2 regions of the Enterobacter sp. AC1 genome follow, and region 2 is predicted to be linked to the other one. Evidence: predicted binding sites of a transcription regulator. Region 2 holds the regulator's gene; the other holds the start of a gene.
What was found. The regulator CRP, encoded in region 2, controls carbon source genes, mostly activating them, when cyclic AMP is high. The targets are predictions, from matches to a motif close to ATGTGANNNNNNTCACAT.
Positions count from the first base shown of each region.

Region 1: a site for CRP is predicted at 5,820-5,837, ahead of M2433_RS11370 (CidA/LrgA family protein). Genes of this name have one in related genera too.

Region 1 covers NZ_JBNDIZ010000003.1:336,674-348,622, forward strand. The annotation lists gene bglF (PTS beta-glucoside transporter subunit IIABC) at 1-487, opposite strand, end outside; gene licT (BglG family transcription antiterminator LicT) at 512-1,345, opposite strand; gene M2433_RS11350 (carbohydrate porin) at 1,512-2,801, opposite strand; gene dusC (tRNA dihydrouridine(16) synthase DusC) at 3,160-4,092, opposite strand; gene M2433_RS11360 (helix-turn-helix domain-containing protein) at 4,134-4,931, opposite strand; gene M2433_RS11365 (type 1 glutamine amidotransferase) at 4,991-5,701, shown strand; gene M2433_RS11370 (CidA/LrgA family protein) at 5,886-6,281, shown strand; gene M2433_RS11375 (CidB/LrgB family autolysis modulator) at 6,278-6,973, shown strand; gene cdd (cytidine deaminase) at 7,103-7,987, shown strand; gene sanA (outer membrane permeability protein SanA) at 8,115-8,834, shown strand; gene M2433_RS11390 (glutamine synthetase family protein) at 8,956-10,344, shown strand; gene mglC (galactose/methyl galactoside ABC transporter permease MglC) at 10,390-11,400, opposite strand; gene mglA (galactose/methyl galactoside ABC transporter ATP-binding protein MglA) at 11,416-11,949, opposite strand, start outside.
Region 2 covers NZ_JBNDIZ010000008.1:48,200-60,148, reverse strand. The annotation lists gene nirB (nitrite reductase large subunit NirB) at 1-246, opposite strand, end outside; gene M2433_RS19825 (cytosine deaminase) at 486-1,802, shown strand; gene tsgA (MFS transporter TsgA) at 1,806-2,990, opposite strand; gene ppiA (peptidylprolyl isomerase A) at 3,269-3,841, shown strand; gene M2433_RS19810 (putative adenosine monophosphate-protein transferase Fic) at 3,948-4,532, shown strand; gene pabA (aminodeoxychorismate synthase component 2) at 4,563-5,126, shown strand; gene argD (bifunctional acetylornithine/succinyldiaminopimelate transaminase) at 5,213-6,433, shown strand; gene M2433_RS19795 (YccS/YhfK family putative transporter) at 6,430-8,517, opposite strand; gene crp (cAMP-activated global transcriptional regulator CRP) at 8,575-9,207, opposite strand; gene M2433_RS19785 (OsmC family protein) at 9,519-9,923, shown strand; gene M2433_RS19780 (phosphoribulokinase) at 10,419-11,288, opposite strand; gene M2433_RS19775 (YheU family protein) at 11,319-11,537, opposite strand; gene M2433_RS19770 (hydrolase) at 11,534-11,949, opposite strand, start outside.

The sequences.
Region 1 (11,949 bases), on a different contig from region 2:
GCCCTTTCAGGATACCGGAGGCGGCAAGAATGCCGATAAACGGGGTGAAGATCCCGGAGACGATGTCAATCAGGCGGCCCAGCAGGTTGCCTTTTTCGCCTTTCTCTTCCACGACGTGCGCGTCATCGGTGAGGCCCGCTTCCTGGCGCACCGCCTGCCAGACGTCGTGAACGTGGTTGCCAATCACCACCTGAAACTGGCCGCCGCTTTCAACCACCATGATCACGCCCGGGTTTTTCTTGAGCCCTTCCGCGTCCGCCCGTTGATTTTCTTTTAATTTGAAGCGAAGCCGGGTCGCGCAGTGTACAAGACTGACGATGTTCTCTTTTCCGCCAACGTGGCCGAGAATATCCTTCGCTAAAGCCTGGTATTCCATCTCGATTTCCTTACATCCGATGCCCGCAGGCACCTGTTGACTGAGTACAAAATAAAAAAACCCGAGAACGACCTCCTTACGAAGGCCGCGCTCGGGTTTTGCCTGCGTGATGCAGTAACAATCCCGCGGTGAGGCTTAACGCCCCTCTTTTCTCACCCGCTCAATATGAATGGCGAGGAACATAATTTCTTCGGTTGTCAGCTCGCGCTGATAGCTTTTATGCAGGTGCTGCGCGATTTTCTCGGCGCATTTCCACGCCTTCGCGTAGTTGTCCTTTACCGCCGTATGCAGCGAGACATCGTCATCCTCCACCACGGTACGGGTGAGCATCCGCTGGGCAAAAAACTTCAGGTGGGTGACAAAACGCTGATAGCTGAGCGACTCTTCGTCATATTCAAGCTGCAGCTGATACTTCACCAGCTGGAGGATCTCCTGCATCACCCGCGTCACGTGCATCACTTCCGGCATTTCGCTGTTCAGCTGCGCAGTCACCAGATGCAGGGCAATGAACCCTGCCTCATCCTCCTCCAGTTCGACGTTCAGGCGTCTGGCGATAATGGCCCGCGCCTCCTGCCCTAATTCGAACTCCTTCGGATACAGCCGCTTGATGTCCCACAACAGCACGTTTTTGATCGCCAGCCCTTTCTTCTGGCGTTCAATCGCAAAGTAGCAGTGGTCTGTTAGGGTGATGTACAGACTTTCCTGCAATTTCCCGAGCCGCTGCGCCGCCAGCTCAATGATGCGATCGCAGGTGGTCATCACCTCCAGCGGGATCTGGCTCAGCAGCTCCCCGAGACGCCGCACCAGCTCATCGCTTTGCAGCGCAAACACCTTTTCAATCAGTGCGGTATCCAGCGCTTCACCGACGCGCTTCTGAAAGGCCAGCCCACGGCCCATCACCACCTGTTCGCGCCCGCGCTTATCCTGAACAACCACCACATTGTTATTAAGAATTTTGGCGATTTTCATCGGAACCCCAGAAACAAAAAAACCTGACCTCCGGCAGATGCCAGAAAATCAGGTTTTGCCTGCCTAAGCAGTAACAATCCAGTTCTGGCACTCTATCAGTTTCATTCGTAGCCTCAATGCCTCACGCATCAGAAACGTGACGCGGATCGAACTTGCTACGGAGATATCAGAAGCTCACCACCGTTTTCAGCTCGGTTACCCAGGCGTCCTGCGTGCGGGAAACCCCTCCCGGATGGTGCCAGTACTGAATGCCCGGCTGCAGCTCCAGCCAGGACACCGGGCGGAAACGGTAGTAAAACTCGCCGTTCAGGGAATGGCCCGGCACCGGGTGATATGCCGGATTGTTATAATCGGCAACGCCGCTCAGGCTGTTCTGGTAACGCTGGTTGCGCGCGTACTGGCTGCTCATATCCACCCAGGTTAAGCCGAAGCCAATCCAGTCTTCCGGCCGCGCATCAAACAGCCCGCGGTAGCGCAGCGAGGCGGCGTAAACCTGGTGCATATAGTTGGTGCTTTGATCCGCAACGCTCATGCTGAACGAGGTGCTCAACCCGCGATTCGGGTCATCCTGATGCTGCGTAATCTGCTGGTTAAGCCCGGCGTACATAAACCAGGTCCGGCTGTGCGTTTCAAACCCGTCCGGGTCCGTCGCGCCCGCTCCGCCGGATTTGCCGCGATAGAGATCGGTTTGCGGCGCGTTGGTAAACACCACGCCCAGGTTGTACGCGCCCGGCAGGCCGTTAATTAGCGGACGCGCCTCGATTTCAACCGGCAGTAGGACCCCTTTACTGCCCTTCGTCGACCAGCTCCACGCGTGGCTGCGGCTGGAGGCTTCCGGGTTTTGCTCCATCACGCCGCCTTTCAGGGTCAGCGTCGGCGTGAGTTTATAGGCAAGCGTGGTGCCCCAGGTATGCACGTTCCAGTTGTTCCAGGTCAGCGAGTTGGCTGACTTCCCGCCGCACTGCGACAGCAGCTGGAAATCACACGGGATGATCTGGTCAAAGGTCTGCACCTTGTTCATCATCCCGATGCGCCAGGTCAGACGCCGGTCGTCAAAGCTGCGGGCAAAAGTCAGCCAGCCCAGACGGGTAATGGACTGCCCGCCCCAGCTCTCCTGGGTCAGATCGTTGAAGTTGACGCGCGGGTCCTGAACGCGTTTGGTGGTGAGATCGTCATTGTGGTTGCGGTTAACGATGTTCCCTTCGATACGCGCATCCGGGATGCCGGTCCAGCGCTCCAGATCCTGGTTAAAGGTCAGCGCAAACTGGTCGATATACGCCACGTGGGAATCGTGGTTATAGCCCCCGCCGCCGTTCCAGCCGATTTCATTTAAATAGCCGAGATTGTACGTAAAGCCGTTATCGTTGAGGATTTTTCGAACGCCGAGCATTTCGCCGAGAAGGGGATCCGGCGGAGCCTCGAAGCCTAATACCGTTCCGTTCCAGTCTTGCGCCATCGACAGCGGGGATATCGTCAATAAGGCGAACGCGTAGAGTTTATTTTTATATGCCATTTTAACAACCTGTGAGTGAGTATTTAGTGCGTAACCGGCCGCAGGAAATTTTTCTATTTCCTGTCGATATTTCATTTTTTTAAAATCAGTAAAAAGCGCTAAGCCAAATGTTTCTCCTGCGTAAACGACAGGCAAAAAAAAACCTAAGCGCTCCACAGCGAGAATGCTGTGAAACGCTTAGGTTTTGCCTGTTAACCAGTAACAATCCTGCGTTGAAACAGTGGCACCTTAACACCGTCGCGCCACGTTGAAAACCTGAACTGTTTTCCGGTTTAAAAAAGTGTGAGCAATTTAACGCTTATTATTTGGACTGAATCACCCGGGCAATATCAGCAGAAGTCTGTAATGTCCGGATCTCCTGAAATAATCCCAGCGCTTCATCGTACTCTTTGCGTAAATAGCTCAGCCACTGCTTAATTCGCGCCACGTGATACAAACCGGTGTCGCCCTGCTTTTCCAGACGGCTGTATTTTTGCAGCAGCGTGACGACGTCTTCCCACGGCATACGCGGCTCGTTATATTTTACCACCCGGCTGAGGTTAGGTACGTTAAGCGCGCCGCGGCCGATCATTACCGCATCGCAGCCGGTGGCGTTCAGACAGGCCTGCGCGCTCTCGTAATCCCAGATTTCGCCGTTGGCGATCACCGGAATGGTGAGGCGCTTGCGGATCTCACCGATCGCCTGCCAGTTAATGCGCTCGGCCTTGTAGCCATCGTCTTTGGTGCGGCCATGCACCACCAGCTCGGTAGCCCCGGCCTGCTGCACCGCATCGGCGATTTCAAACTGCCGCGCGTCGCTGTCCCACCCCAGGCGCACCTTAACCGTTACCGGCAAGTGCGAGGGCACGGCCTCACGCATCGCTTTCGCACCGCGGTAAATCAGCTCAGGATCTTTCAGCAGCGTCGCCCCGCCGCCGCTGCCGTTCACCAGCTTCGACGGACAGCCGCAGTTGAGATCCACCCCGTAAGAGCCCAGCTCAACCGCGCGGGCGGCGTTTTCCGCCAGCCATTCAGGATACTGGCCGAGCAGCTGAATACGCACCAGCGTGCCGGAAGAGGTCCGGCTCTGGTTGTGCAGCTCGGGGCACAGGCGAAAGAAGGATTTTACCGGCAACAACATATCGACCACGCGCAGAAATTCCGTCACGCAAAGATCGTAATCGTTCACCTCGGTCAGAAGCTCGCGCACGAGGGAGTCGAGCACGCCTTCCATTGGGGCCAGTAAAACACGCATAGCAGTACCTGTGAAAAAAGACGCGCTATAGTAGCCGCTCTCTATATCGCTGGGAAGCGCTTCTGTTCAGGGAGAAAGTCACCTGGCGTTGCCCCAACAATGGCGCGAAACGCCGCCGCAAATGCCGCCGGGCCGGAAAACCCCAGCATCCAGGCCACCTGCTTAACCGGGTATCCGTTTGCGAGGAGGTCCAGCGAGGCACAAATTCTTGCACGCTGTCGCCAGGCCCGGAAGCTAAAGCCGGTATCTTTGATAAACGCGCGCGAAAATGTGCGTTCAGACATCGCGGCTCGTTCCGCTAGCCTTTCCAGAGAAAGATCCCAGAGATTGTTGGCAATGATGTCACAGGCAACGCGATGTAAGCGCTCATCCACGGGCATCGGCAGTTCGGCCGAAATCTGCTGCGTCTCGCTGAGGATATCGAGCAGCAAAACGGCCATGCTGCGCTGGCTTGCCGGGCGGTATTCCGCGCTGAACAGCCCGGCAATCAGCTCTTTGAACAACGCTGTCGCCATAATCACGTGAACCTCTTCTTTCCGCTTAAAAGGCTCGCATTGCGATATCAGCGCCGGGCTAAACCAGACCGCGCGGAGCTCCGTTGTGGATAGCACGCTGTAGGTGTGTTCCTGAAAGGGAGGGATCCACAGCGCGCGCTGCGGCGGTATGACCCAGCGTTTGCGGCCGGTTTCGACCAGCATGACCCCTTTGATGGCAAACAATAGCTGCCCCTGCGAATGCTGGTGAGGCGGGTCCACTTCGCCGCGCTTATAGCTAATGGCCCCTCTTGACCATCCGATGGCATCGTCGTGAATTGGCGTTTTATCGATAACGGTTGGCATTTCACATTCCCCCCTTCCTCTTATGATGCTGCTTGTACACGTAACCAGAGAGAGACGCAATGCACATCCATTTTATCATTCATGAACATTTCGAAGCGCCAGGCGCCTATGAGACCTGGGGGAAAAATCGCGGCTGTCGTCTGAGCTACACCAGAGTTTATCAGGGCGATCCTTTACCCGAGGAGCTGGGACGCACAGACCTGCTTATCATTATGGGAGGCCCGCAGTCACCCGCCACCACGCTTGAGGAATGCCCCTGGTTTGATGCGCAGGCGGAAAAGGCGCTCATCAGCCGCGCGATAGAAGCAGGTAAAGCGGTGATAGGCGTTTGTCTGGGCTCACAGCTTATCGGTGAGGCGCTGGGCGCAGCATTTTGTCATAGCCCGGAAAAAGAGATCGGCAAATTTCCCGTCAGGCTTACGGATGCAGGCAAGGCGAACCCGCTGTTTGAGGACTTTGGCAGCGTGCTGAACGTCGGTCACTGGCATAACGACATGCCGGGCTTGACGCCGCAGGCTAAGGTTCTCGCTTACAGCGAGGGCTGTCCCCGCCAGATCGTGCAATATGGCGAACGGGTTTACGGTTTTCAGTGTCACATGGAACTGACGCCGGAGGTGGTAGAGCTGCTGATTGAGCATTCGCAGAACGACCTCCGCCGGGCGGGTGAATTCCGTTTTGTCGAAACGGCGGAAAAACTCCGCTCCCATGATTATTGCGAAATGAACCAGGCGCTGTTTTCCTTTCTCGATAAACTGACCGCCTCGCGCTGATGCAATCTCTGGCGCGTCACTTCGCCAGCGCAATCCCTTTCCTCTAAACTGTAGCCTGCCCCTGTAAGGCGATACCGGACGTTCCATTCTGGAATGTCTGGTATGCTCAAAATTCATGATGTGATCCGTGGCACATTTTAAGGTTTAATTGTATGATGAATGCGTTTCAGCAAGGACTATCACCATGAGTAAATCATTGAACATTATCTGGCAATACCTGCGCGCATTCGTCCTGATTTACGCCTGTCTGTATGCCGGGATTTTCATCGCGTCGCTGCTGCCCATCACCATTCCCGGCAGCATTATCGGTATGCTGATCCTCTTTGTTTTGCTGGCATTGCAAATCCTGCCCGCAAAGTGGGTCAACCCCGGCTGCTTCGTTCTCATTCGCTATATGGCGCTACTTTTCGTGCCTATCGGCGTCGGGGTCATGCAGTATTTTGATTTGCTCAAGGCCCAGTTCGGCCCGATTGTGGTCTCCTGCGCGGTCAGTACGCTGGTGGTTTTCCTGGTAGTGAGCTGGAGTTCGCATCTGGTGCATGGCGAACGTAACGTGATTGGGGAGAAAACAAAAAAATGATGGCCAATATCTGGTGGTCTCTGCCGTTAACCCTGGCGGTGTTCTTCGCCGCGCGTAAGCTTGCCGCACGTTTCAAAATGCCCTTGCTGAACCCGCTGCTGGTGGCGATGGTGGTGATTATTCCGTTCCTGCTGCTCACCGGCATTCCTTATGAGCGCTACTTTGCCGGCAGCAAAATTTTAAACGACCTGCTGCAGCCCGCCGTTGTCGCGCTGGCCTTTCCGCTTTATGAGCAGCTGCACCAGATCCGCGCTCGCTGGAAATCCATCATTACCATCTGTTTTGTGGGCAGCCTTGTGGCGATGATCACCGGGACGTCGGTGGCGCTGTTGATGGGGGCTTCTCCGCAGATTGCGGCGTCTATTCTGCCCAAATCTGTCACCACGCCTATCGCGATGGCGGTCGGCGGCAGCCTCGGCGGTATTCCGGCCATCAGCGCGATGTGCGTTATTTTCGTCGGGATTCTCGGCGCGGTGTTTGGCCACACCCTGCTGAACGCGATGCGTATTCATACTAAGGCAGCACGTGGGCTGTCGATGGGCACCGCCTCACACGCGCTGGGCACCGCCCGCTGTGCGGAGCTGGATTATCAGGAAGGGGCGTTTAGCTCCCTGGCGCTGGTGATCTGCGGGATTATCACCTCCCTGCTGGCCCCGTTCATTTTCCCGCTGATTCTGGCGGTGATGGGCTAAAATTTGCGATGCGTCGCGCAAATTTCATTTTGATTTCATAAGTTGCATACATAATGAGAAGTGGATCACATATAAAGCCCTGACGGCTCCGTAAACTACCGATCCATTAACCTTTATGAGGCAAACGCCATGCACCCACGTTTTCAAGCTGCTTTCGCCCAGCTTGCAGAGAATTTGCAGTCAGCCCTGGCTCCCGTTCTGGCAGATGCACACTTCCCCGCCCTGCTGACGGCTGAGCAGGTCACGATGCTGAAACAGGCATCGGGACTGGACGAAGACGCGCTGGCTTTCGCACTGCTCCCCCTGGCCGCCGCCTGCGCGCGGGCCGATCTCTCCCACTTCAACGTCGGGGCCATTGCGCGGGGCGTCAGCGGCACCTGGTACTTCGGCGGCAATATGGAGTTCCTGGGCGCAACCATGCAGCAAACCGTTCACGCCGAGCAGAGCGCCATCAGTCACGCCTGGCTGCGCGGTGAAAAAGCGCTGAGCGCCATTACCGTGAACTACACCCCCTGCGGCCACTGCCGTCAGTTCATGAACGAGCTGAACAGCGGGCTGCAGCTGCGCATCAACCTGCCGGGTCGCGCGCCGCACACGCTGGCGGATTACCTGCCGGACGCGTTTGGCCCGAAAGATCTGGAGATCAAAACGCTGCTGATGGACGAGCAGGACCACGGTTTCGCCCTGTCCGGCGATGACCTGATCCAGGCGGCCATTGCCGCTGCCAACAAGAGCCACACGCCGTACAGCAAGTCCCCGAGCGGCGTGGCGCTGCAGTGCCGCGATGGCCGTATCTTTAGCGGCAGCTATGCGGAAAACGCCGCGTTTAACCCAACGCTGCCGCCGCTGCAGGGCGCACTTAACCTGCTGAGCCTGAACGGCTATGACTATCCGGACATTCAGCGCGCTATTCTGGCAGAAATTGCCGATGCGCCGCTGATTCAGTGGGATGCGACCGCCGCGACGCTTAAGGCGCTCGGCTGCACGACGATTGACCGCGTGCTGCTTGCATAATCCTTCCGGCGGGCAGAAATGCCCGCCCGTTTGCTGAAAAACCCCTCAGTTGAGTCTCTGTTTCTTGCGCTAACCAGGCGGGTAAAGTAGCCTGAGTTAAATTTCACCTTTGGTACGAGCCATCTGCATGTTAAAGCGCGTTTTTTACAGCCTGTCTGTCCTGGTCGGCATACTGCTGTTGATCGTGCTGGGTCTCGATCGCTGGATGAGCTGGAAAACCGCCCCCTACATCTTTGATGACCTGCAGGACCTGCCCTATCGTCAGGTTGGCGTGGTGCTCGGCACCGCCAAGTACTACCGCACCGGCGTCATTAACCAGTATTACCGTTACCGCATTCAGGGCGCGCTGAACGCCTACAACAGCGGCAAGGTGAACTACCTGCTGTTGAGCGGGGATAACGCCCTGCAAAGCTATAACGAACCGGTGACGATGCGTAAGGACTTGATTGCCGGGGGCGTGGACCCTGCCGATATCGTGCTCGACTACGCCGGGTTCCGCACCCTGGACTCCATCGTGCGCACGCGCAAAGTCTTCGACACCAACGACTTCATCATCATCACCCAGCGCTTCCACTGCGAGCGCGCGCTGTTTATCGCCCTGCACATGGGCATTCAGGCGCAGTGCTACGCGGTGCCGTCGCCAAAAGATATGCTGAGCGTGCGCGTCCGCGAGTTTGGCGCCCGTTTTGGTGCCCTGGCCGACCTCTATATTTTCAAACGCGAACCGCGCTTTTTAGGCCCGCTGGTGCCGATCCCGGCGATGCATGAAGTGCCGGAAGACGCGCAGGGTTATCCGGCGGTGACGCCGGAGCAGCTGCTGGATATGCAGAAAAAAGAGAAAAAATAGGCCTGCCTTTATACTTTCTTTACGCCTGTCCTGACGCTTTTTATCCCCCCTTTACGCCGGCTCTTTTAACCTGAGTTCACTGCCGCTACGGCTTCATTGAAGAATGACTATGAACTCGATAATGAATGCGTTTTTCCTGAAAAGTCTCCGCCCGTATTTTAACTTCCCCGGTTTGTCACTTCCCGGCACACTCAATTCTGGCCTCTGGCTCGATGAAAAAATTGACGCCCTGCAGCACAACGTTGCCGTTGAAGTGGCCGATTACCTGGAACGCTACCCGCAGACGAAACACGTTGACGTCTACCTGAACGATATCAACGGCACGATGCGCGGCAAGCGCCTCTCGGTGGAGAGCATGCTGACGCTGGAAAACGGCTGTTATTTTCCCCTTTCCGTCTACTCGATGGACCAGAAAGGAAAAATTGCGACCCCGCTTCATGATGAACCCGACCGACTCTGCCTCCCCGTTGCCGGCACCCTGCGCCCCTGCCCGCAGGATCCGCAGCACAACGCGCAGATCCTTCTGACCATGAGAGACAGCGACGATAAATCCTGCCCGCTTGAGCCGCGCGCGATCCTGCAGAACGTCCTGGCCCGCTTCCACCAGCACGGCCTTTTCCCGGTCATTGCCCCGGAAATCGAATTTTATCTGACGGGACATGAACGCCAGGATGCGCAAAATCAGGGCTGTTTTCATATGGATACCACGGCAGCCCACGCGGCGCTGTTTGATGAGCTGGAACGGTTGGCACACCTTCAGCGCATCCCGCTGACCGGGATCGTGGCGGAGGCCGAGTCCGGCCAGTACGAATTAAACCTGAAGCACAGCCATCGCGTTGTTGAGGTCTGCGATAACGTGCTGGCGCTGCGCCGCCTGACCCGATACGTTGCCGAAAAGCACGGCCTGCAGGCCAACTTTATGGCCAAGCCCTTCAGCGACCTTTCCGGCAGCGGTTTGCACTTTCATTTCAGCCTCAACGACAGCCGCGGCGACAACGTCTTTGCCTCACCAGTGAACGCGCTTAACAGCATGATGCGTTTATGCATTGCGGGCCAGCTGGCGCTGATGCCCGCCTCCGTCGCCATTCTCGCACCAGGCGTCAACGCGTTTCGTCGCTTGCGTAAAAACCTGACGGAGCCCGTGTTTAACTCCTGGGGCTATAACACCCGCGCCGCCGCCCTGCGTATTCCCTGCTCGGATGACAACAACCGGCGTATCGAGTACCGGCTGGCCGGGGCCGATGCGAATCCGTATCTGGTGGCCGCAACCATCCTGACCGGCATGCTGTACGGGCTGGAAAATATCGACGAGGAGGAGTTACCGGAACCGCAGCAGGATCACCCCGATCTGCCGCTGTTTCAGCAGGAAGCGATTGAGACCTTTGCCCGCTGTCAGTATCTCACCGACAGCCTGGGTGACGCTTTTTCCGCACAGTGGGTCGCCTGCAAGCTCTCTGAACTCGACTGGTTTGAGCGCATTGTGACCCGGGAGGAATCAAATCTGGCATAGGGCAAAAGCCCGCTCGGTGAGCGGGCCGGCTAGTGCGAGAGACGCTTACTTCTTACGCGCGTATTTCAGGGAATCCAGCGCGACCGCGAAGATAATGATGGCGCCCTTGATGATGTACTGCCAGTACGGGTTCACGCCGATGTAGGTCAACCCGTAGTTGATGACGGTAAAGATGATCACACCGGTCACAACGCCGAGTACGGTACCCACGCCGCCGCTGAAGGAGACGCCGCCCACCACGCAGGCTGCGATCGCATCCAGCTCGTACATAAAGCCAAGGTTGTTCGTGGCAGAGCCGATACGGCCCGCTTCCAGCATCCCGCCGAAGGCGTAGAACACCCCAGACAGCGCGTAGATGAAGAGCAGGTTCAGGGCAACGTTGACGCCGGAGACTTTCGCCGCTTCCGGGTTACCGCCGATAGCGAAGATGTTTTTACCAAAGCGCGTTTTGTTCCACAGGATCCAGACGAAGGCCACCGCAATCAGCGCATAGAATGTGATGTACGACAGGCGGAAACTGCCGAGCGCGATAAACCCTTGCGTAAAGGTCGAGAAACCGCTGTCAAAGCCCGAGATAGGAGAAGCACCGACAAAGTCGTAGTACAGGGAGTTGATGCCGTAAACGATGATCATCGTACCCAGCGTGGTGATGAATGGCGTCACGTTCAGGTAAGCGATGATAATGCCGTTGATCAGACCAATCACCGCGCCGATGGCGCAGACAATCAGGATCACCACGAAAATCGGCATGGTGGCCATTTCAGGGAACACCTTGTTGGCGTTTTCCATCGACTGCAGCAGGGTTGCCGCGATAACCGCCGCCAGACCCACCTGACGCCCCGCGGAGAGGTCCGTCCCCTGGGTCACGATCAGGCCCGCCACGCCCAGCGCAATGATAATACGCACGGAGGACTGGGTCAGAATGTTACTCAGGTTCAACAGGCTTAAGAACGTAGGGTCCTGGAAAATGATGATAGCCAGCAGTACTAAAAGAACAACGTAAATACCGCCTTCTTTCAGATAAGTGAGAAAACTTTTTTTATTTAACGCACTCATGAGGAGCCCCTGATCTTAAAGGTGCAAAGACGCAAGACGCAAAATTTCGTTTTGCGTTGTCGTTTTGGTGTCAACAATACCGGCAACGAGACCATTGCTCATAACCAGAATACGATCCGTGATCCCTAACAATTCCGGCATTTCGGAAGAAATAATAATGATCCCTTTATTCTTTTTCGCCAGCTCGGCAATCAGCTGATAAATTTCAAACTTCGCGCCGACGTCAATACCGCGGGTCGGTTCATCCAGCATCAGAATTTCTGGCTGGGTTAATAACCAACGGCCGATAATGACTTTCTGCTGGTTGCCGCCTGAAAGCGAACCAATCTGGGTGCGGTGCCCTGGCGTTTTCACGCGCATGGAGTCAATAACCCACTGGGTATCGCTCTTCATGCGGGAGTTATCCAGCAGACCGACTTTGTTTTTGTAATTGCGAATATTAGAAATTAACGAGTTAAAGTTAATATCCAGATAGGCGTAAATACCGGTCGAACGACGCTCTTCCGTTACCAGTGCAAAACCATTATTAATGGCTTCGTTGGCGTTGTG
Region 2 (11,949 bases):
AGCGCGTTCGCCCACCAGCACTTTTACGCCATGCTTCTCGTAGAAACCTTCGCGCACCAGAGAGAGCTCTTCGGCGGTATGATGGGAGAAGTAGGAAGACAAGTGCACACGATCGTACGCCTTGCGGGGTTCTTCACAGAACACGGTAATATCGAACTGCTCAGCATCGGCTTTATCGAGAAGATCCTCAATAAAGCGGTGGCCGACCATGCCGTTACCGATGATAGCGAGTCTGACTTTGCTCATTATTGCCTCGATTTCTTTTCTATTACTGCCTACCTTAACGATTCAGCAGGGGCGCTTATTGATGCAAATCAAATACGTCTTCGCCTACCCCTTAGGTGGTATGCGACTGATTTGTCAGGATTTTTATAAGTGGCGGAAATCGCAGGCTTTTCGTGTTCGTTGAATTTGTGTACAAATCAGGGGCGGTTTTGCAAAAATCGATACGCCTGAATATCAGCTGCGTTTTTTAGGGGAAAGGTATGTCTACAACACCGTTATGGCTTGTTCAGAATGTTCGTTTACCGGGTCGGGAAGGGCTGTGGCAGCTTGCCATTGAGAACGGGCGATTTGGTGACATCACCCCAATGGACGACACCCATGCCGAAAGTTATGAAGTACTGAATGCGCGCGGTGGGCTGGCTATTCCCCCGTTCATCGAGCCGCATATCCATCTTGATACCACCCAGACGGCGGGCGAGCCGAACTGGAACCAGTCCGGCACGCTGTTTGAGGGCATTGAGCGCTGGGCAGAGCGCAAGGCGCTGCTCAGCCATGAGGATGTGAAAGCGCGCGCCTGGAAAACACTGAAGTGGCAAATCGCCAACGGCATTCAGTTTGTCCGCACCCACGTGGACGTCTCCGACCCGACGCTCACCGCCCTGAAGGCGATGCTGGAGGTGAAGCAGGAAGTTGCGCCGTGGGTGACGCTGCAAATCGTCGCGTTCCCGCAGGAGGGCATTCTCTCTTACCCGAACGGCGCGGCGCTGCTGGAAGAAGCGTTGAAACTGGGGGCTGATGTGGTGGGGGCGATCCCACACTTCGAGTTCACCCGCGAGTACGGCGTGCAGTCGCTGCATATCGCGTTTGACCTGGCGAAGAAATATGACCGCCCGCTGGATATTCACTGCGACGAAATTGACGACGAGCAGTCGCGGTTTGTCGAGACGGTGGCGACGCTGGCATATGAGGCCGGTATCGGCGAACGCGTGACGGCCAGCCACACCACCGCCATGCACTCCTATAACGGCGCTTACACCTCGCGGCTTTTCCGCCTGCTGAAGATGTCGGGAATTAACTTCGTCGCTAACCCGCTGGTCAACATCCATCTGCAGGGGCGCTTTGACGACTATCCGAAGCGTCGCGGTATCACCCGGGTGAAAGAGCTGCAGGAAGCGGGCATTAACGTCTGCTTCGGGCATGACGATGTGTTTGATCCATGGTACCCGCTCGGAACTGGCAATATGCTGCAGGTACTGCACATGGGACTGCACGTCTGTCAGATGATGGGCTATCCGCAAATCGACAGCGGCCTGAACCTGATCACCCATAACAGCGCCCGGACCTTCGGCCTGAGTGATTACGGCATTGAAACGGGAAACCCGGCGAATCTGATTATTCTGCCTGCGGAGAGCGGGTTTGAAGCGGTGCGCTGTCAGGTGCCGGTGCGCTGGTCGATTCGACAGGGGCGCGTGATTGCCACCACGCAGCTGGCGCAGACCTGGATCCAGATGGATATCGGGGGAGAAGAGGTGAGCTTTGCCAGAAACAGCCCCTCTGCCGAGCGCAAAGGGGCGTAGACGTTAGTGAGACGCCGCTGCCGCGTTGTGCTGGCGGTGGCGGGTCACGAAGCCCAGAACGAGGCACATGATGAACACCACGGCATACAGGCCGTTCGCGGTGTGCAGGGCGGCCAGCGGACCGCTGTGGGCGACGATCGGGCCCGTGACCACGAAGGTCAGCATGGTGCCGATAGTGCCGCAGGTCAGGACGAAGTTAACCAGCTTCGGCGAGGCCACTTTGGTCTGCAGAGAGCCCAGGGTAATGATCGAGGTGTAGATCGCGCTGGAGAAGAAGCCCAGGGTCAGAATGAACCACGGCATGTGCTCCGGAGAACCGTTGATGAACAGATACATCAGCACGGTGGCCAGGCCCGCCAGCACGGTCAGAATACGCTGCAGGTCGAAGAAGCGCAGGATGAAGCTAAATGCCCACATGCCGAACATGTAAGACATCCAGAAATCGCTCACCAGCTTACCCGCGTCGTTCAGGCTCATGCCCAGGCCTTTCGCATACTCCGGTACCCAGGAGATAAAGCCCAGCTGGCCCAGGATGTAGCACAGGGCGGCAATGGAGAGGAACAGCACGCCGATGCCCCATTTCTCTTTCGCGACGGGTTCTGCGGTAGTCTGCGCTTTTTTGCCCAGCACCGGGAACTCACAGCCGAAGGTCAGAATAAAGATTGCCACGTAGACCAGGCCGATGCAGGCATACACCCAGTACCACTCAATGCTGCGGGCCAGCAGAACGGCGGCGACCATCGGGAAGATCATTCCGGCCATGCTGAAGAAGGAGTCGGTAAACAGCAGGCGCGCGCCGCGCTGGCGGCCTTCATACATATGGGTAATCAGGAAGGTCCCGATCGACATGGTGATACCGCTGACCAGACCGAGCACGAACATGGCGGCGGAGAACAGGGCGATGCTGTGGCTCAGCATCAGTCCCGCCACGGCGGCGAGCATCAGCACAAAGCCAAAGCGCAGCTGCGTTTTCAGTGGCACGATTTCCATCAGCCAGGCGTTCAGGAAGATGGAGATCAGGATCCCCGCGTTGAGGAAGGTGAAGGTGTTACTCATGCTGGAAACGGGCAGTTGGAAGTAGTCTGCGATGTTTCCCATCACCATCCCGGTGACGATCACCAACGCGCCGGTCAGGGCGTAGGAGAAGAAGCTGATCCATGTGAGCTTGATGCGATTGCTGTTAGTCATGTCTGGCCTGTTCAGAAAAAGAAAAGCGCCGATCGGGCGCTGAGAGCGGGCAGATTTTAGACATTAAAGTGATCTATTCATATCTTTTAAGAGAAATTAGAACTTCATTGCAGGTTTTTATGTGATCGTGATCACATAAAAGGGCGCAAATACCAATCGTTTGCGTGGTTACAACTGTTTCAATTTCGTAAAATTAGGTAAAAGGCTGGTCTCCGTTCATACTGCTCTTTAGAATCAAGCCATTCGCTTTTTATACTGCGCTTTGTTAAGGAATTCTCATGCTCAAATCAACACTGGCGGCTGTCGCAGCTGTGTTTGCTCTTTCTGCCGTTTCCCCTGCTGCGCTGGCAGCAAAAGGAGACCCTCACGTTCTGCTGACCACCTCTGCCGGGACCATTGAGCTGGAACTGAACAGCCAGAAAGCCCCTGTTTCCGTGAAAAACTTCCTCGACTATGTGAACAGCGGTTTCTACAACAACACCACTTTCCACCGCGTGATCCCAGGCTTTATGATTCAGGGCGGCGGCTTCAACGAGCAGATGCAGCAGAAACAGCCAAACCCGCCGATTAAAAACGAAGCGGACAACGGCCTGCTGAACAAGCGCGGGACCATCTCCATGGCGCGTACGGCGGATAAAGACAGCGCGACCAGCCAGTTCTTCCTCAACGTGGCCGATAACGCCTTCCTGGATCACGGTCAGCGTGATTTCGGTTATGCCGTTTTCGGTAAAATCGTGAAAGGGATGGACGTGGCCGATAAGATTTCTCAGGTGCCTACCCATGACGTCGGCCCGTACCAGAATGTGCCGTCAAAACCAGTGGTTATCCTCTCCGCGAAAGTGCTGCCGTAATCTTCTTAAATACGGGCGATCCTCGCCCGTATAATTTAGCTCTCCCTGCGAAAGCGCGTTTTGCTGCTTATACTTGTGGCAAACGGACTATTCAGGGAGGCGTTAAGTGAAAAAACTCACCGATAAGCAAAAATCCCGTCTCTGGGAGCAGCAGCGTAACGTCAATCTTCAGGCCAGTTGTCTCCTTGAAAAAGGTAATGGTCCCTCAGAACCCCATATCGAGACGCTGGAGCTTGGGCCTCCCGCGCCCGGATTACCCCATCTGTGCCTTATTCATCGACACCTGTATCGCAGTGAGATGAAGGAGGCAGGCGAATTCCGTACCGACGATATTTTTAAAGGTGATATTCCGTTCTGCCATTTCGAATACATCGAGAAGATGGGTAATGAGCTGATGGCAGCGCTGGAAAGCGAGAAGTATCTGGTTGGCCTTCAGAAAGCGGCATTTATTGACAGGATTAGCCACTATTACTGCGAAATCAATATGCTGCATCCCTTTATGCGCGGCAATGGTATTGCCCAACGCGTTTTCTTCGAGCAGTTGGCCATTCATGCGGATTATGCCCTGGACTGGCGCGATATTGATCCCGAGCAGTGGGTTGCCGCTAACCGAAGCGGCGCAACGGGTGATTTGACCGCGCTGAGCGCGATCTTTGCCAAAGTAGTGAGCGAAGCGCGGGAATCTGAGTAGAATAGGGCGGCATTTTTTTCGGGAGCCGCCATGATTCTGCTGATTGATAACTACGATTCCTTCACCTGGAACCTTTACCAGTATTTTTGTGAACTGGGTGCAGAGGTGGTTGTCCGCCGCAACGACGAGATCGAGCTCGCCGATATTGAGGCGCTGGCTCCGCAGAAAATCGTGATTTCACCCGGGCCGTGTACGCCGTCGGAATCGGGCATTTCTCTGGATATCATACGGCATTATGCCGGCAAGCTGCCGATTCTGGGCGTCTGCCTTGGCCATCAGGCGATTGCCCAGGCGTTTGGTGCCACCATCGTGCGCGCCGCGAAAGTAATGCACGGCAAAACCTCGCCGGTCACTCACGTCGGTACCGGAGTATTCACGGGGCTTAATAACCCTTTAACCGTGACGCGCTACCATTCGCTGGTGATTGACCCACCGACGCTGCCTGACTGCTTTGACGTGACCGCCTGGAGCGAGTCGCAGGAGATCATGGGAATTCGTCACCGCGAATGGGATCTCGAAGGCGTGCAGTTCCACCCGGAAAGCATCCTCAGCGAACAGGGGCACGCGCTGCTGGCAAATTTCCTCAATCGCTGAATAACTGTTGCCTTGCTGTGATTTTTTATGCATATTTTGTGATTATATTTTCACAATCAATGTGACATAAAATGGATGGGCATGACATGGCAACTGAACAACCAGCAATTACCCGCGCGACATTCGATGAAGTGATTCTGCCGATTTATGCACCGGCTGAGTTTATCCCGGTGAAGGGGAAAGGCAGCCGCGTCTGGGATCAGCAGGGTAAAGAGTATGTGGATTTCGCGGGCGGGATTGCGGTAACGGCGCTCGGTCATTGCCATCCTGCGCTGGTGGACGCGCTGAAAACCCAGGGCGAAACCCTGTGGCACACCAGCAACGTGTTCACCAACGAACCGGCGCTGCGCCTTGGCCGCAAGATTATTGATGCCACGTTTGCCGAGCGCGTGCTGTTTATGAATTCCGGCACCGAAGCCAATGAAACCGCCTTCAAGCTGGCGCGCTACTACGCCACCACGCGCCACAGCCCGTACAAAACCAAAATTATTGCTTTCCACAATGCCTTCCACGGGCGCTCCTTCTTTACCGTCTCCGTTGGCGGTCAGCCGAAGTATTCCGACGGCTTCGGCCCGAAACCGGCAGACATTGTCCACGTGCCGTTTAACGATCTGCATGCGGTGAAAGCGGTAATGGACGACCACACCTGCGCGGTGGTGGTCGAGCCTATTCAGGGCGAAGGCGGCGTGACGGCGGCCACGCCGGAATTCCTGAAAGGGCTGCGCGAACTGTGCGACGAGCATCAGGCGCTGCTGGTCTTTGATGAAGTGCAGTGCGGAATGGGGCGTACCGGGGATCTGTTTGCCTACATGCACTACGGCGTGACGCCGGACATCCTGACCAGCGCCAAAGCGCTCGGCGGCGGTTTCCCGGTCAGTGCGGTGCTTACCACTCAGGATATTGCCTCCGCGTTCCACGTGGGCTCTCACGGCTCTACCTACGGCGGCAACCCGCTGGCGAGCGCCGTGGCGGGTGCCGCGTTTGATATTATCAATACGCCTGAGGTGCTGAACGGCGTTAGCGCGAAGCGTGAGCTGTTCGTGAAGCATCTCCAGCAGATTAACGATGAATATGATGTTTTCAGCGAGATCCGCGGCATGGGGCTGCTGATTGGCGCCGAGCTGAAGCCGCAGTTCAAAGGCCGCGCGCGTGATTTCCTGCACGCCGCCGCGCACGAAGGGGTGATGGTGCTCAATGCTGGACCTGACGTGATGCGCTTTGCGCCGTCGCTGGTGGTGGAAGATAAAGATATTGAAGATGGATTAACCCGCTTTGCCGCGGCGGTCGCGAAGATCGTTAAAGGCTAATACTCGGTTCGCTTTAACCGGCGCGTTAACCAAATCCCGTGATGCGGGCGCTGACGCCATGCCACCGACGAAATGGTGTGCATGGTGTTCAGATGCCCCAGAACGCGCTGCAGATGCTGCTCAAGGGTGCTCATTGGCCCGTGGGTCAGTGTTTCAGGCGCTTCCAGAATATTCGAATCTCCCGATTCACCGGGCGAGTCATACTCCAGACGCTGCTGACACCTCTGCAACGCAATTTCACACGACTGCAAATAGCGCTGCGCCAGATCCGGCGTCAGCATCGTGTGCTCGCGCGCCAGCGTGGTCATGGCGTTAATGTGCTCGACGATAAACTGGCTGTGCGTCACCCAGAGCTTCATGTCCGCCAGATAGTGCGAGTTAAAGCCCGGTTCCTGCATCGCCTGGTTGAGCGAGTTAAACAGGGCGTTGTGCGCCTGGTTGACCTTCATGCGCTGATAAGCCAGCGGGGAGGGCTGCGGGTCGTCGCTCAGGATCAGGCGAATGGCCTGCTGGTCGGCCTCCAGCGCGTCGTGGGCGTTTTGCCTGAGTAGCCCGCTTTGCCACTGTGGCCACAGCCAGACCATGCCGCCAAAGGCAATCAGGCAGCCGATGAGGGTATCAATCAGCCTGGCGACAATAAACTGTTCTCCATTGAGCGTGAGCAGTTGCAGGGTATATACCGCCGTCACCGTAAAGCCCACCATCGCCCAGCCGTAGTTTTTGCGGATTATCAGGTAGCTCACCAGCGTAATCGCCAGCATGCCAGCCAGGGTATAGCCTTCCGGCACGTGGAAGTGCAGCGTCACGCCCGCAATAATCAGCCCGGCCATCGTGCCGCCCGCCCGATGCAGAATACGCACCCGCGTGGCGCCGTAGCCGTTCTGGGTGACAAACAGCACGGTCATTAAGATCCAGTAGGGTTTCGGCAGATGCAGCGCCATGCCCATCAGGCTGGCGGTACTGAGCATAACGCTAATCCTTGCGGCGTTGCGCAGGGCGGACGATTTCAAAGACAGATAGCTTCTGAGCGCGGGCAATAACGGCAGCCGCTTTTGCTTATCCGCCATTAGATCGCGAGGATAAAGCGGGCGCTGAGTTCGCAGCACGCGGGCGATGCGGCTGAAGTGCCAGGCGGCAAACTGGCCAACCGGGTTATCCGGATGCTGGCGGGCGATTTTCTCCAGCGCGCCGAGCTGTTTTTCCATGTTAAAGCGCGTGGGGTAGCGGTGGTAGAGAATGTCGTCAGCCAGGACCCGCAGACGTGCCGATACGGTCTGCGCGTTCCAGCGGATCACCGCTTCGGCGTGGCTGCGCTCGACCAGCTTTTGCACCTCCTGCGGGTGGTGAAGGCTAACGGAGATATGTTCCTGCAGGTCCAGCCCGACCTGGAAGGTGCGCAGCAGCCGTTTGTATTCGTGATTCTTGTTGGCGGCGAGCATATGCAGCTGCTGATAGCACTGGCTTATCAGATCCACCACCTTTTGCTGGCGCGTCAGCAGCGGCGGCAAGGATTTTTCCGGATCGGTATGCTGGGTGAGCAGGGTGTATTTGGCTTCGCAGTAATCCGCCAGCTGCACATAGAGCAGGCTCAGGGATTCGCGCAGCGGCTGTTCGCGCCACAGCCAGAACCAGAACCAGTTGAACAGCCCGTACCACAGCGTCCCCAGAGCGTAGATCAGCAGCGGCTCCCACACCGGCATATTCCCGGCGAGGCTCAGCGTGAAAATGGCCGCAATTAGCGAGGCGGGAAGCAGGCGGGCGTGCAGCGAGCTGATTTCGGCGGTGACGCCGAGGGTCATGGCCAGCACGGTCAGGATCAGCGGCAGCGGGATGTCCCGGGCAAGCAGAAGCTGCACGGCGAGGCTACAGCCTGCGAACAGGCAGCCGCCAATAGTCAGGCGTTTGAAGAAGCGCTTATGCGGCGTGTCCAGACCGGCGATGTTGCAGCAGGCGGGCACGAGAGAAAACAGCAGGCCTTGCTGAAGGTGTCCGAGGATCAGGCCCACGGCCACGGGAAGACACAACACCAGCGTTTGTCGCAGTGCGTAGTTAACTTCCGGGTGATAGATCAGCCTGCGCCACATGGGGAGTAGAGACAAAAACGGCGTGACACCCTGGGGTGACACGCCGTTTAAGCGGAATTAACGCGTTCCGTAGACCACGATGGTTTTACCGTGGGCGGAGATCAGGTTTTGATCTTCCAGCATTTTCAGGATACGGCCCACTGTCTCACGGGAACAACCGACGATCTGACCAATTTCCTGACGGGTAATTTTAATTTGCATGCCGTCCGGGTGGGTCATTGCGTCTGGCTGTTTCGCCAGGTTCAGCAGCGTTTGTGCAATACGGCCAGTCACGTCCAGGAAGGCGAGGTTACCCACTTTCTCAGAGGTGACCTGCAGACGGCGCGCCATCTGGGAAGAAAGACGCATCAGGATGTCAGGGTTAACCTGAATCAGCTGACGGAACTTCTTGTAAGAAATTTCAGCCACTTCACATGCTGTCTTTGCACGAACCCAGGCGCTACGTTCCTGGCCCTCTTCAAACAGGCCCAGTTCACCGATGAAATCGCCCTGGTTCAGATAAGAAAGGATCATCTCTTTCCCTTCTTCATCTTTGATCAGCACTGCCACCGAGCCTTTAACGATGTAATACAACGTTTCCGCTTTTTCACCCTGGTGAATCAGCGTGCTCTTCGATGGGTACTTATGAATGTGGCAATGAGACAAGAACCATTCGAGAGTCGGGTCTGTTTGCGGTTTGCCAAGCACCATGCGCTGTTATCCTCTGTTATAAGCTGTCACCAGAGTCATCAGATGCATCCGGACTCTGGGGTTGCAATCGAATTCTTACCCATACCCTGGGAAGTCGGCTACCGTAACGTTTCGCAGCCAGTAAAGTTTGATGTCCTCTGCATACACGTGTAACGTCAATGTATTACTGTAGCATCCTGAGTGTTTTAGCATAGCTTTCGCCGCGTGTCTCCTGGTGTCTCGCTTCAGCATGATGCAGGTCGCCTTCCATTGCGAGAAATGTAACGCACGCGTAATCTGTCACCAAAAATGCAACGTTGGAGTTCAAAAATATGCAAGCGCGCGTGAAGTGGGTTGAGGGTTTAACGTTCCTGGGCGAGTCCGCGTCAGGACACCAGATTTTGATGGATGGTAACTCCGGCGACAAAGCGCCAAGTCCAATGGAAATGGTGCTGATGGCGGCAGGCGGATGCAGCGCGATTGACGTGGTGTCGATTCTGCAAAAAGGCCGTCATGATGTGACCGATTGCGAAGTGAAGCTTACTTCCGAACGTCGCGAAGAGGCGCCACGCCTGTTCACGCACATTAATCTGCACTTTATCGTGACCGGTAAAGAACTGAAAGATGCCGCAGTATCACGCGCGGTGGACCTGTCTGCGGAGAAGTACTGCTCGGTGGCGTTAATGCTGGAGAAAGCGGTAAAAATTACCCATTCGTATGAAGTGATTGAGGCGTGATTGATGGGGCATCGTGCGTGTTGATGCCCTCACCCCCTCCCACAGGGCTGAGGGATCCCCATAAAATAATGCCTGCACATACGACCCCCTCTCCCTTGAGGGAGAGGGTTGGGGTGAGGGGGAACATACGGCTGTGGAGGTTATTCCGTTCACTTTATGTTCCTTGCTACTCTGTAACGACAATACCTGTGAACGTGCCAGGGTGGCTCAATCGCCACCACCCTGGCGACCCTGGCTCCCGGCGGTAAATCGCCGCTGCGCGGTACCTTCGGCTTATTCCTTCCGGCTTATCGGGGACGGGCGGAGGTAACATCCCTGTAAAGCCCGCCCTCTCGGCGCATCCCTGCGCCTCGCCCCGGCCTGCAGAAAACGCCTCAGCGATTTACAGCCGGACCAGGGCGTCGCTGTAAGTCATTCATTTTCCTGAAACAGCATTCGTCGCTTTTGGTAAAAAAATACTGGGGATTCCTCAACCCACCGGGAGAGGGAATATGATTATGCGATCTGCTTCCCTTCCATCAGCCGCTCTACCAGCGGCGTCATGATAAGCTCCATTGCCAGTCCCATTTTTCCGCCCGGCACCACCAATGTATTCATGTGCGAAATAAACGAGCCCTGCAGCATCGCCAGCAGCCAGGGGTAATCGATGCCTTCAAGATTGCGGAAATGGATCACCACAAAGCTCTCATCCAGAGAAGGGATCGTTTTGGCGGCAAACGGGTTGGAGGTGTCCACCGTCGGCACGCGCTGGAAGTTAATGTGCGTGCGGGAGAATTGCGGCGTTAAGTAATTGATGTAGTCCTCCATGGAGCGCACGACGGAATCCATCACCGCCTCGCGCGAGTGGCCGCGCTCGCTCATGTCACGCGTCAGCTTCTGGATCCACTCCAGGTTAACGATAGGCACCACCCCGACCAGCAGATCCACGTGTCGCGCCACGTCGTGCTGGGGCGTGACCACGCCGCCGTGTAATCCTTCGTAGAACAATACGTCGGTGGGTTCCGGCAGCGGCTGCCAGGGGGTAAAGGTGCCCGGCACCTGGTTCCAGGGCACGGCTTCGTCGTAAGTGTGCAGATACTTGCGGGATTGCCCTTTGCCGCTCTGTCCGTACTCAATGAATGTTTGTTCCAGCAGGCCGAAGTCATTGGCTTCCGGGCCGAAGTAGCTGATGTGTTTACCCAGATCGCGCGCCTTACGAATGGCCATATCCATCTCCGGGCGCGTGTAGCGGTGAAAGCTGTCGCCTTCGACCTCCGCCGCACGGAGATTCAGCTGGGCGAAAATCTTGCGAAAGGCGAGGCTGGTGGTGGTGGTTCCCGCACCACTCGACCCCGTAACGGCAATAACCGGATGTCTGGCAGACATAGCAACTCCCTGACTGAAATGGGTGGAAGATCAGCCGTGAAACGCGTTGCGGGGCATGATATTGACCGTCTCATGCAGTTCTGACCACACCAGCACCACGTCGCCGCTTTTCAGCTGGCGCTTTACATCGTTGACCTTTTGCTCAAGCGAGCGTTCTTGTTCACCATAATCGGTGCCTTCGCGTAATACAAAGCTTTCAATCAGATTATCGAGCGTTTCGGGAGCCAGATCCTGCCAGGGAATAATCATTTTGCACCGTCCAGATAAGGGGTTAGCCAGTCAGGAATACGCGTCTCAAGCCACATTTTCGGGCGGCGCAGCGTGCCGCCGATAAACCCAACGTGGCCACCGTGCTCCGTCAGCTGATAGTGAACGTTGTCGGGCAGGAATTCCTGAGCGGGGATCGAGTGATGATCCATAAAAGGGTCATCTTTGGCATGAATGATAAGCGTCGGCTGCGCGATCTTACTGAGCAGCGGCATGGCGCTGCACTGACGATAGTAGTCAATCGCATCGGCGAAGCCGTGGATTTTCGCGGTGATCAGATCGTCAAATTCCCGAATACGACGCACCTTTTTCAGCTGGCGCAGGCTCACCGGAAGGGTATCAGGATAGGCCTTCAGCTTACGCGCCGCGTTGGCTTTCAGCAGGTTGAGCAGGT